Regions from separate parts of the Rahnella sp. P4_A8 genome, predicted to be linked through region 1. Evidence: predicted binding sites of a transcription regulator. Region 1 holds the regulator's gene; the other holds the start of a gene.
What was found. Region 1 encodes LexA, which represses DNA repair genes until DNA is damaged. Its sites were predicted from a motif close to TNCTGTATGTACATACAGNA; they were not measured.

Region 1 (7,238 bases):
AGAAATGCCGGTCAGCATCAGCATAAAGAAAAAACCAAGCACGAAGAGAATTTCCAGCATCAGGTGCTCCTTAATAAGCCATGTGCGATAAGACGTAGCGTCCAAACACGCATTAACCATTACAAGAAACATGCCAGTGTGATGGGATAAATAATTGATTGAATGATAAGGAAAAAATAATTCGCAGGCACGAATGGCCTGCGAAAAGATAGTAAATTTGACTAACAGATAGCGATTTTACTCACCCTGTTTTTATGCCTGCGCCACCACTTCCTGCGGCTGAGCAACCATCTGCAACGCCTGTTCGACCACATCAATGCCCGCGCCGGCTTTATGCGCATTCTCACTCAGATGACGACGGAACTGACGCGCGCCCGGCACCCCCTGGAACAGACCAAGAATATGGCGGGTAATGTGGCCGAGGTAAGTACCTTTGCTCAGTTCCGCTTCGATATACGGATACAGCGCGCGGATAATATCCGGCCCGGTTTTCAGCGGCGCATCAGAGCCGAACAGCTCGCGATCCACATTCAGCAACAGGCCCGGATTCTGGTAAGCCTCACGCCCCACCATCACGCCATCCATATATTGCAGGTGCGTTTTGGCTTCTTCGAGGGTTTTGATACCGCCGTTAATTGCCAGGGTCAGGTGCGGGAAATCACGCTTGAGCTGATATACGCGCGGGTAATCCAGCGGCGGAATTTCACGATTTTCTTTCGGACTGAGGCCCGAAAGCCAGGCTTTACGCGCATGAATAATGAAGGTATCGCAACCGCCGTTTTCTGAAACCTGACGGATGAAATCACACAGAAATTCGTAGCTGTCCTGATTGTCAATACCGATTCGCGTTTTAACCGTGACCGGAATTGAGACTACGTCGCGCATGGCTTTGATGCAGTCAGCCACCAGCGACGCCTGACCCATCAGACAGGCACCAAACATGCCGTTCTGCACGCGATCTGACGGGCAACCGACGTTGAGGTTAATTTCGTCATAACCACGTTCTTCCGCCCGTTTTGCGCAATGCGCCAGATCAGCCGGATTGCTGCCACCAAGCTGCAAAGACACCGGATGTTCTGCATCGCCAAACCCGAGATAATCCCCTTTGCCGTGAATAATGGCGCCGGTCGTGACCATTTCGGTATACAGCAACGTCTGGCCGGTCATCAGCCGGTGAAAATGGCGGCAGTGGCGATCGGTCCAGTCGAGCATCGGCGCAACGGAAAAACGCTGGGCGGAAAAGGGAGTGGTCTGGGGCATTACGTGTTGAGTTTCTGACATCGGCCTGACATTCGCTGAAGGGGTTCGTGACGCTCCCCCCGCTTCGCGCCAGAGGGAAGGTAATCGCTGATTATACCACAGAACAAAGATTCGGCATCTTGTGCCGCTGAGCAGGCGGATGCCGACGTTGCATCACATCTGAATGGCGCATAATTCGTCGTTTTGGTGCAAGCATGATAAAATCATCGGTGGTCGCATGATGTGGCCTATTCATTCCAATCTGCGCTCAGAGACCGTTGCTATGACCCTGAATAATCCGGAAAAATTACTTTCACAAGCTGAAGAACTTTGCCAGCAGCGCAATGTTCGCCTGACGCCGCAGCGGCTGGAAGTACTGCGCCTGATGACGCAACAACCCGGTGCGATCAGCGCCTATGACTTGCTGGATCTATTGCGCGTAAGCGAACCTCAGGCGAAACCACCGACCGTTTACCGGGCGCTGGATTTTCTGCTGGAACAGGGATTTATTCACCGTGTTGAATCCGCAAACAGCTATGTTCTCTGCCATCATTTTGAAGAGCCGAGCCATACTTCTGCGCTGTTTATCTGCGACCGCTGCGGGTTAGTTACCGAAAAAACCACCGACGGCATTGAAGAGCGTCTGGCAAAACTGTCATTAGAATCCGGATTTGAGCTTCGCCATTCCGTCGTTGAAGCGCATGGCTTATGTGCAGAATGCAAAGTAGTAGAAACCTGCGACAGCCATGACCATTGCGATCACGACCACAGTATTGTGGTGAAAAAACGCTGAATGATCGGGTTTTAAGGTTTTGAAGGTGACTCGTAAGAGGAGGATGTTTTGTACAGAGAAGAGGTTGGGTACATCCGTGTACCCGTATCCTGAAGCGTTCCGGGTAGGAGCAGCTAAATCTCAGGATACGTCACTGGCACGCGAGGGGGAGTCGCGTCTTACCAGTGATATTTGTTTTTGGTTTCCCATTCATTGAGCTCTTTCTCGGCCTGATCTTTTTGATAGCCGTAACGCTCCTGAATTTTACCGACTAACTGATCACGTTTACCTTCAACCACTGTCAGGTCGTCATCAGTCAGTTTGCCCCATTGTTCTTTCACTTTCCCTTTGAACTGCTTCCAGTTACCGTCGGCTTGGTCCTTATTCATAAAATATCTCCTGTTACCTTGGGTTTTATGAACTGCATTTCGTCTTGCAGCTCGTCCTTAACACTTTAAAGGTTAGTAGAGAATCTCGATTAATCCTCCTTAAACAGGGATAAAAACCACTATTAGGATTAATCTAAAGCATGAAATAACGACAAAGCTGCGCTTATTTCTTTGAAAATAGCTGAAAAATCAGTGCGACGGAGACGAAAACCATGTGTCATGCCGCCAGTAACGACGCCATATCCAGCCCAGTGAAATCCCGCGTAACCCGAGGAATACCGTCAGCGCCAGCCACAACGCATGATTGCCCAGCAGCGGTAAAGTGAACAATGTCAGCCCGTACCCCAGCGCCGCCACCAGCATGCTGTTTCGCATATCCCGCCCACGCGTTGCGCCGATAAACATGCCATCAAGCAAATAGCACCAGACAGCCACCAGCGGCAGTATAATTTGCCAGCCAAGATATCGGTCCGCCAGCTCACGCAATTCCGGTAATGATGTCAGCGCATCAATGATCGCCCCACCCGCCAGCGCGTAAATCAGAGCAAAAAACAGCGCAACCAGCCCGGCCTGACGACACGCGGCATGCCAGACATTCAGCAGTTTTTCGCGGTTGCGGGCACCGAATGCCTCACCGGAATGCGCTTCGATAGCATAAGCAAAACCGTCAAGTGCAAACGCGGTAAATGTCAGCAGGTTCATCAACACGGCGTTGACCGCCACAATGTGGCTGCCCAGCCGCGCGCCCAGAACGGTCAGCGATGCAAAGCAAAGCTGCAACAGTAATGAGCGCAGCATGATGTCGCGGTTAAGCCCGAGAAGACGGCGCAAATTACCACGCCACGCGGAGGTGATTTCTGCGCCGGTGATACCGCGTCGTTTCATCACCCGCCAGACGAAATACAGCCCGATGAGTAGCGTGAAATACTCGGAGCTTGCCGTCGCCATGGCTGCGCCACGCACGTTCCAGCCCAGCCCGATCACCAGCCACAGATCCAGAATGATATTCAGCAAATTCCCGGCAATCAGCAAAATCACCGGCCCGCGAACGTACTGAATGCCGAGCAACCACCCGAGGATCACCAGATTCGCCAATGAAGCCGGGGCGCTGAACCAGCGGATTTCGATAAACAGCCTCGCCTGTTCAAGCACGGGCTGGCTGCCGCCGACAATGTGAAACGCCAGCTCCATCAGCGGATGACGGAATACCACAATAATGACGCCCGCCAGTACAGCCAGAAGGAAGGGTTGTACAAAAGCACGCGCCAGAAGCTGATTATCTTTCGCGCCCAGCGCCTGAGCGGTCATGCCGGTGGTACTCATCCGCAGAAACAGTAAGAGCATAAAAAGGAAAGTGGTGATCATCGAACCCACAGCCACGCCGCCGAGATAATCCGGGCTGTCGAGATGACCGATCACTGCGGTATCCACCAGGCCGAGGAGCGGCACCGTGATATTGGAAAAAATCATCGGCAATGCCAGCATCCAGAGCGCTTTATCGGCAGGGCTTAAAAAGGTGTTTTTGAGTGTGTGTCGCAGGGAATGATGTTGCATAGAGAATCTCATGCCGGAGGTTCAGGTTATGCCTGTAAATGACATCGCCCCGAAAGGGGCGATGATGAGAGAAACGCATTTCTCTTTGAATTCACATGGATGCCAGAGGCGGCCGCCATCCATATTCAATTAGTTTTAGTCTTGTCTATCTGACACAGCAATTTCTGACTTAGTCATATCTGACCGAGTAATTCGCGTTATATCAAGGCGGCAACTAAGCGAACGCCGGGAGCATACACAAGTATGTGACCGGGGTTCGCGAAGGCAGCCAACGCAGAGATAGCTCGAAGTACGAAGGTCAGATCCAGTCGCCGTTGCGGATAACACCTACGGCTAAGCCTTCAATGCTGAAATTCTGCTCGCGCAAATCCACCACGATCGGCTGAAACTCGCTGTTCTCAGGCAATAACTGCACCACACTGCCTTGTTTTTTCAGGCGTTTCACGGTGACCTCATCATCAATACGGGCCACCACAACCTGACCATTACGCACGTCTTGCGTTTTATGCACGGCCAGCAGATCGCCGTCAAGGATACCAATATCACGCATCGACATACCGCTGACACGCAGCAGGAAATCGGCGCTCGGCTTAAACATTGCCGGATCGATCTGATAGTGCCCTTCGATATGTTGCTGCGCCAGCAGCGGTTCACCGGCGGCAACGCGGCCAATCAGCGGTAAACCTTCTTCTTCTTCCATCAGCAGACGAATGCCGCGTGATGCACCGGAAACAATCTCAATAACACCTTTACGCGCCAGCGCTTTAAGATGCTCTTCCGCCGCATTGGGAGAACGGAACCCCAGACGTGATGCAATCTCTGCGCGGGTTGGTGGCATACCGGTGGTGGAGATATGATCGCGAATAAGGTCGTAGACCTCTTGTTGTCTGGTCGTTAAAGCTTTCATTCCGCCCCCTGGTTGTTTATACAGTCTTGCTGTGAGTATATACAGCTAAACGGTCAATGAAAACCTAAGATTGAATAAAAACAGGGCATAACGTTGATTCCTGGAATGCAGATTCCAAATCAGAACCATCGCGACCAAAAGATGCTGACCCAGACAAAAATCGCCAATATGATGGTCAGAAGTACGGCAGCAGAGCCGATATCTTTTGCGCGACCGGAAAGCACATGAAACTCAGGCCCGATGCGGTCTATTGCACATTCCACCGCGCTGTTGAGCAACTCCGTGACACAGACCAGCACGACGGATCCCACCAGCAGGATACGTTCAATGGTGCTGACATCAAGCAAGAAAGATAGCAAAATTAACGGGATAGCGACGCTGGCCTCCTGGCGAAATGCCGCTTCGTTTTGCCATGCCGCTTTGAATCCTTTCCAGGAATAGCCGGCCGCTTTATAAATTCGGGTAAATCCGGTGACTTGGTTCGCCATTTCGGGTACTGATCCTTAGAGTGTTTGCAGCATTTTAGCTTTTATATGACCACAGATCTCCACGGATCTTTCTGGTATCCTTGCGGCGAAATTGCTAACAAGAGGCTTCACGTTTTTATGTCAGGTTGGCGTAGACTTTATTACACATTATTGAATTTACCACTCTCATTGCTGGTAAAGAGCAAGGTCATACCTTCAGATCCGGTTACCGAGTTGCATTTAGACCCGACGCGGCCGATTTTGTACGTATTACCTTATAATTCCAAAGCCGATTTGCTGACGTTGCGTGCGCAATGTCTGGCGCAGAATCTGCCTGATCCTCTTATTCCGCTGGAAATTGACGGAACCCTGCTACCAAGCCATGTCTTTATAGCCGAAGGCCCGCGCGTATTCTCTTATTACACGCCGAAGCAGGAGTCCGTAAAGCTGTTCCACGACTACCTTGATTTGCACCGCAATAATCCGGATTTAGACATTCAGATGTTGCCGGTGTCGGTAATGTTTGGTCGTGCACCGGGCCGTGAAGGTCAGGACGACACGCCGCATCTGCGCGTGCTGAACGGTATCCAGAAATTTTTCGCTGTGCTGTGGCTGGGGCGGGACAGTTTCGTCCGTTTCTCCAATACCGTTTCCCTGCGTTATATGGCGACGGAACACGGCACAGATAAGACGATTGCTCAAAAACTGGCACGTGTGGCGCGGATGCATTTCTCCCGTCAGCGTCTGGCTGCGGTTGGTCCGCGTCTTCCGGCACGTCAGGATTTGTTCAATAAATTGCTGGCCTCAAAAGCCATTGAGAAAGCGATTGAAGACGAAGCCCGCAGCAAGAAAATTTCCCACGAAAAAGCCCAACAAAACGCCATCGCCCTGATGGAAGAGATTGCTGCTGACTTCTCTTATGAAGCCGTGCGCCTCTCTGACCGTGTGCTGAGCTGGACGTGGAACCGTTTGTACAAAGGCATCAACGTTAATAATGCCGAGCGTGTACGCCAGTTAGCGCTGGACGGTCAGGAAATTGTGTATGTGCCTTGCCACCGCAGCCACATGGACTATCTGCTGCTGTCTTACGTGCTCTATCATCAGGGTCTGGTACCGCCGCATATTGCCGCCGGTATCAACCTGAATTTCTGGCCGGCTGGCCCGATTTTCCGCCGTCTGGGTGCGTTCTTTATTCGTCGAACCTTTAAAGGCAACAAGCTCTATTCGACGGTTTTCCGTGAATATCTGGGCGAACTGTTCAGCCGCGGTTATTCGGTGGAATACTTTGTGGAAGGGGGGCGTTCGCGAACCGGGCGTCTGCTGGAGCCGAAAACGGGCACGCTGGCCATGACCATTCAGGCCATGCTGCGCGGCGGTTCACGTCCGATTACGCTGGTACCGATTTACATCGGTTATGAGCACGTCATGGAAGTGGGTACGTACGCGAAAGAATTACGCGGTGCGACCAAAGAGAAAGAAAGCCTGACACAGATGCTGAACGGGCTGCGCAAGCTGCGTAACCTCGGCCAGGGTTACGTGAACTTCGGTGAGCCGCTGCATCTGACCACTTACCTGAACCAGAACGTGCCAACCTGGCGTGAAGCCATCGACCCGATCGAAGCACAACGTCCAAGCTGGCTGACGCCGACAGTGCAGGATTTGGCAGAACAGATCATGGTGCGCATCAACAATTCAGCGGCAGCCAATGCCATGAACTTGTGTTGTACCGCGCTGCTGGCCTCCCGTCAGCGTTCACTGACACGCGAACAGCTGACCGAGCAAATCGACTGTTATCTGCAATTGCTGCGTAACGTGCCTTACAACGCGGATTCGACGGTGCCTGATCTGACCGCTGACCAGTTGCTTGATCACGCGCTGAACATGAATAAGTTCCAGGTTGAGAAAGACAA
Region 2 (4,465 bases), on a different contig from region 1:
GCTGCGCGTCAGCAATACCGGCAGATTTAAGCAAATCGTGCAGCGGCTGATGATGTTTCATCGGCTGGTTGGGCAGGGAAAACACCGGCGCATGCAGGCAGCGACCCGCGTTGCGCGCATGGGGAACCAGTTTCAGATTTTCATTCCCCATAACATAAGTCAGTTCACCGGTCGCGCGCACCACCAGCAAGGCTTCTTCAAAGCGCGGGATAAAACCCGCAAGATATTCGAAATTGCCGCCGTGTTCTTTGTCGGCATAAATCACCAGGCTGTCGAGCTGATGCTGTTGCATCGCGTGAAGGATATGACGCAGGCGTGACGCCATGGTTTCATCGGATAATACCGGGGTGGGAATGTGAGGGTAAGTCGCGGGAGCCGGGAGGGTTTTCAGTGAATACTCATGTTCAGCTTTCATTGCGTGTCCTTTTGCATGGCGGGGGAAAGAGGATTATGCCCCAAACGGCCTCTTAAGGCCGCATTCACCGGACAGGGAACTCTGCTAAATTTAAGGTAATTCCCTGCTGTTGCTGCCTGACGAGGTTAATAACGATGGTTACCGAGAGTGATAAGGGCAAAGACCTCAGTCAGGCTACCGCTGAGCTATTTGCCGAACTTATTCCCTATCTCCAGTTCCGTACTGTCCCCGCGGGCTCGCGCTTCCATCTGTATGAGAGGGGGGAATTTTATTGTTATTTCATTCGCAAAGGCTGGTTTAAAACCTTTCATAACGACGAACCTGTGCTGATAGGCACGTTGTCAGTGCCGGGCATCATTGGTATTGGCGGTGCGGTGCCCTCAGAGGCCAGAATGTTTATTCAGGCGCAGGATGAATCTGAGATTGCCGTCTCCACCGTGGCGGAGATGCATGCCCTGATTGATCGTCTGGAGTTGTGGGAGCCAATGGCAAAGCACTTTTTCAGGATGACCAACAATCTCTATGTCAAAAGCACAATGCTGACGGCACCAACATCCTATGAAATTCTGCGCCACCAGCTCATGGAACTCATGAAAGAACCGCCGGAAATACGCGAAAATATTCCTGCTGCCCATTACATTCAGCTTAAGACGCACCTTTCACGCAGCACGATCATGAAAGTGCTTTCACAATTGAAACAGGGGGGATATGTGAGGCTCCACAACGGTATTCTGAAAGAAGTGATCCGTTTGCCACTGAAATACTGAGCGTGGTATCAGGGGGGAAGAAAGCGTGCCGTTACGCACGCTGTTCTCTCAGTTACGCGGCTTTTACCGCACGGACTTTTTTGGCAGTGGCAGGTTTTTCGGCAACATTTTCTTCGGCAGCATTTTCTTCAGCAGCCACGTTTTCTGCGACCACTTCTTCTGCTTCTGCTTCTGCTGGCGTTTCAGCAGCGGGCTGGTGTGCGATTTCTGCTTCCGGCAATTTGCTGGTGCGCAGAATATGCTGGACGGTGTCTTTCTGCTCGGCGAGGTGAAGTGCAATGTTTTCCGCCAGTGCTTCATCCATCCCGATATTGCTCTGTAACAGCCATTCAGTAAAAGCATCCGCCATGTCCAGCATCTTGTCGTAAGCGTCTGCTTCTTTCTTATTGGCAAAAGTCATTTTCTCTTCACCTTTTCTGACCACAACAAATTTTGTTTCAACAGCCATGATTCGCTCCTTATACTGTAATTATATACAGCATACCAATAATCAGTGCAGGATACATCATCCGGCCTGATTTTTATAGTGCGGCGCGTCAAAGGCCGGGCACATACCCTGGCAACTATAACGCGGGTGAATTTCTCAGCGTGAGCCGGTAAGGTAGAAAACGACCTGTTTTCAACGAACTTGTGAGGTTCCCGTGACAAACCTGAAAGCTGTATGCAACTGGACCAAAGACACTTATCTGATCACTACCGATTTTCAAAAACTGGATATTCCGGCAATTCACGCCTACCTGACCCGGTCAAGTTGGGCGCCGGGCATTGACGAACAGACGGTGCGCGCTGGCGCAGAAAACAGCCTGAACTTCGGGTTGTTCGACGACGGAAAACAGATCGGTTACGCCCGCTTTATCACGGACTACGCCACCTTTGCTTACCTGTGTGATGTCTATGTGCTGGAAGATTATCAGGGGAAAAATCTGGGCGCATGGCTGATCGAATGTGTGCAGTCGCATCCGGTCACAGCAAAACTTCGCCGGATGGCACTCTTTACTTCTACCGCGCCGTGGTTGTATCAAAAGTTTGGTTACACACCGGTTAACGAACCTGACTACACCTGGGTCATCACCCGGCCAGGAATTTACCTGAACAAAGACGGGTAGTTCAGGCTTTCCTGAACGCACGGCTGGAAACAGAAACTGAATTCTGGTCAGGGTCTTTCGCATTGGTGAACTCATCGCCGTCGGCCTGATGGCGCGGGCCACATTCCGGACCGTTCTATATACAGGCAGCGGCTTTGAGATTTTCAGTCACCATCCGCACAAAGTTATCGCGAATGACATCTTCATTCCGGGCGTCCCATGCAATCCCCACCTGCCAGCGCGTCGCAGGGCCGGTGAGCGGAAGTATTTTCAGCTCCGGCGGCGCAATATGCACGACGCTTTCGGGTAGCAACGCCACGCCGATCCCGGCCGCTACCAGTGCGACAATAGTCTGGATATCCTCCGCCAGTTGAACCGATGAAACATGAAACAGATTCTCCTGTAAAAAACGGTCTGTCTGCGCATTCAGCCCCCCCGCCCGCTCAGTATACAAACGCAGTAACGGACGGTTCCTGAGCCTTTCACTCATATCCTCGCCGTTATCTTCAGACACCACCAGCACCAGTTTATCCTCAAACAGCGCGTGGTAACTGAGCGGTGCAGGCGGCGGGACACGCACAAAACCAATGTGCAGTTCCCCGCGTTGCAGCATGTCGTATTGCTGCGCGGAAGGCAGATCTTCCAGCGTGATATCCACGCCGGGATATGCTGCGCGGAATTTCGCAATACATTGTGGCGCCAGGATGAAACTCGACAGGCCGAATCCGGCAGCCAGCAGCCCTTCTCCCCCCTTTTCAACCTGGCTGGCATGTTGCATAAACGCGGCCATTTGTCGCAATACTTTCTCCGCTTCCGGCAAAAGCCGCTGGCCTGCGGCTGTCAGCGCACTGCCTTGTCGTCCGCGGGCAAAAAGCGCCACGTTCAGCGTCGATTCCAGCAGATTGATCTGTTTGGTGAGTGCCGGTTGTGAAACGGAAAGCGCCTGCGCTGCCTGCGCATAATTCCCTTTTTCAGCCAGTGTGACAAAAGCCCTGAGCAAACGTGTGTTCACTTTATATATTCCATTGGGTTATCAGATTTGGAAATCATTTCATTATAAAGTTATCAGTCGCATTGCTCTAATACCAGCGTCAACCGAAATCCCTGAAGACGTATGGAGAAGATCATGTCGGACCCCAAAACACTCAAAGCAGCGGTCATTCAATTTCAGCATCAGGCGGGTAACAAAAAATATAACCTGTTAATTATGGAGCGTTTTATCGAAAAAGCGGCTATTGAAGGCGTCAATATTTTGGCCTTTCCGGAAATGTGTATCACCGGTTACTGGCACGTGCCCAAACTCGATGCTGCTGGCGTTCAGGCACTGGCGGAGCCAGCCGACACCGGCCCCTCTGTTGCGCTGATCCGCTCGCTGGCCGTGAAACATCAGATGCTGATTGGCGCCGGATTTATCGAACGTGCCGCTGACGGGCGTCTGTATAATGCCTACGCCGCCTGCATGCCTGACGGTTCGTTACACATCCACCGCAAAATGCACGCCTTTGAGCATGAGGCTTTCAGTTGCGGCGACAGTTATACCGTGTTCGGGACCCCCTGGGGCGTGAAGGTCGGGATCCTCATCTGCTGGGACAACAATCTGGTGGAAAATGCCCGTGCCACCGCCCTGCTGGGTGCAGATATTTTACTGGCACCGCATCAGACCGGCGGCACACATTCACGCAGCCCGCACGGCATGAAACCGATACCGCTGGCATTGTGGCAGCAGCGTGCTGAACGCAAAGAAGAGATTACCGCAGCGTTTAAAGGTCCCAGCGGCCGGGAATGGCTGATGCGCTGGTTGCCCTCACGCGCTCACGATAACGGCATGTTTATTTTGTTCAGTAACGGCGTCGGTGCCGATGATGATGAAGTACGCACCGGTAACGCGATGATCCTCGACCCTTATGGCCGGATCGTCGATGAAACCTGGGTTGCTGCGGATGCGATGGTCAGCGCGGATCTGGATTTATCGCTGATCCCGATGAGTACCGGCAGGCGCTGGATGGCAGGCCGCAGACCCGATTTGTATCATATTCTGACTGAATATCAGGGCTATGAGCGGGATGCAATGACTGCACGTTTTTCTGAGGAATTACCGGGGCTCCCAAAACGCTAAATCACCGTGGATTGATGAAGCGAAAAAGGCTCCTTGCGGAGCCTTATTCCTGATCCAACAGCGATGTGCCATATGAATTATC

Region 2: a site for LexA is predicted at 1,644-1,663, ahead of AC1DUO_RS09645 (YebG family protein). Genes of this name have one in related genera too.

Annotation. Positions count from the first base shown of each region.
Region 1 is NZ_JBFUHK010000008.1:23,374-30,611, reverse strand. Features, by position in the region: gene pspG (envelope stress response protein PspG) at 1-60, opposite strand, end outside; gene dusA (tRNA dihydrouridine(20/20a) synthase DusA) at 253-1,260, opposite strand; gene zur (zinc uptake transcriptional repressor Zur) at 1,523-2,032, shown strand; gene AC1DUO_RS06425 (CsbD family protein) at 2,191-2,400, opposite strand; gene dinF (MATE family efflux transporter DinF) at 2,590-3,954, opposite strand; gene lexA (transcriptional repressor LexA) at 4,253-4,861, opposite strand; gene AC1DUO_RS06410 (diacylglycerol kinase) at 4,981-5,349, opposite strand; gene plsB (glycerol-3-phosphate 1-O-acyltransferase PlsB) at 5,467-7,238, shown strand, end outside.
Region 2 is NZ_JBFUHK010000013.1:56,039-60,503, reverse strand. Features, by position in the region: gene AC1DUO_RS09655 (M24 family metallopeptidase) at 1-415, opposite strand, end outside; gene AC1DUO_RS09650 (helix-turn-helix domain-containing protein) at 550-1,182, shown strand; gene AC1DUO_RS09645 (YebG family protein) at 1,235-1,630, opposite strand; gene AC1DUO_RS09640 (GNAT family N-acetyltransferase) at 1,824-2,288, shown strand; gene AC1DUO_RS09635 (LysR family transcriptional regulator) at 2,404-3,279, opposite strand; gene AC1DUO_RS09630 (nitrilase family protein) at 3,394-4,383, shown strand; gene AC1DUO_RS09625 (YybH family protein) at 4,427-4,465, opposite strand, start outside.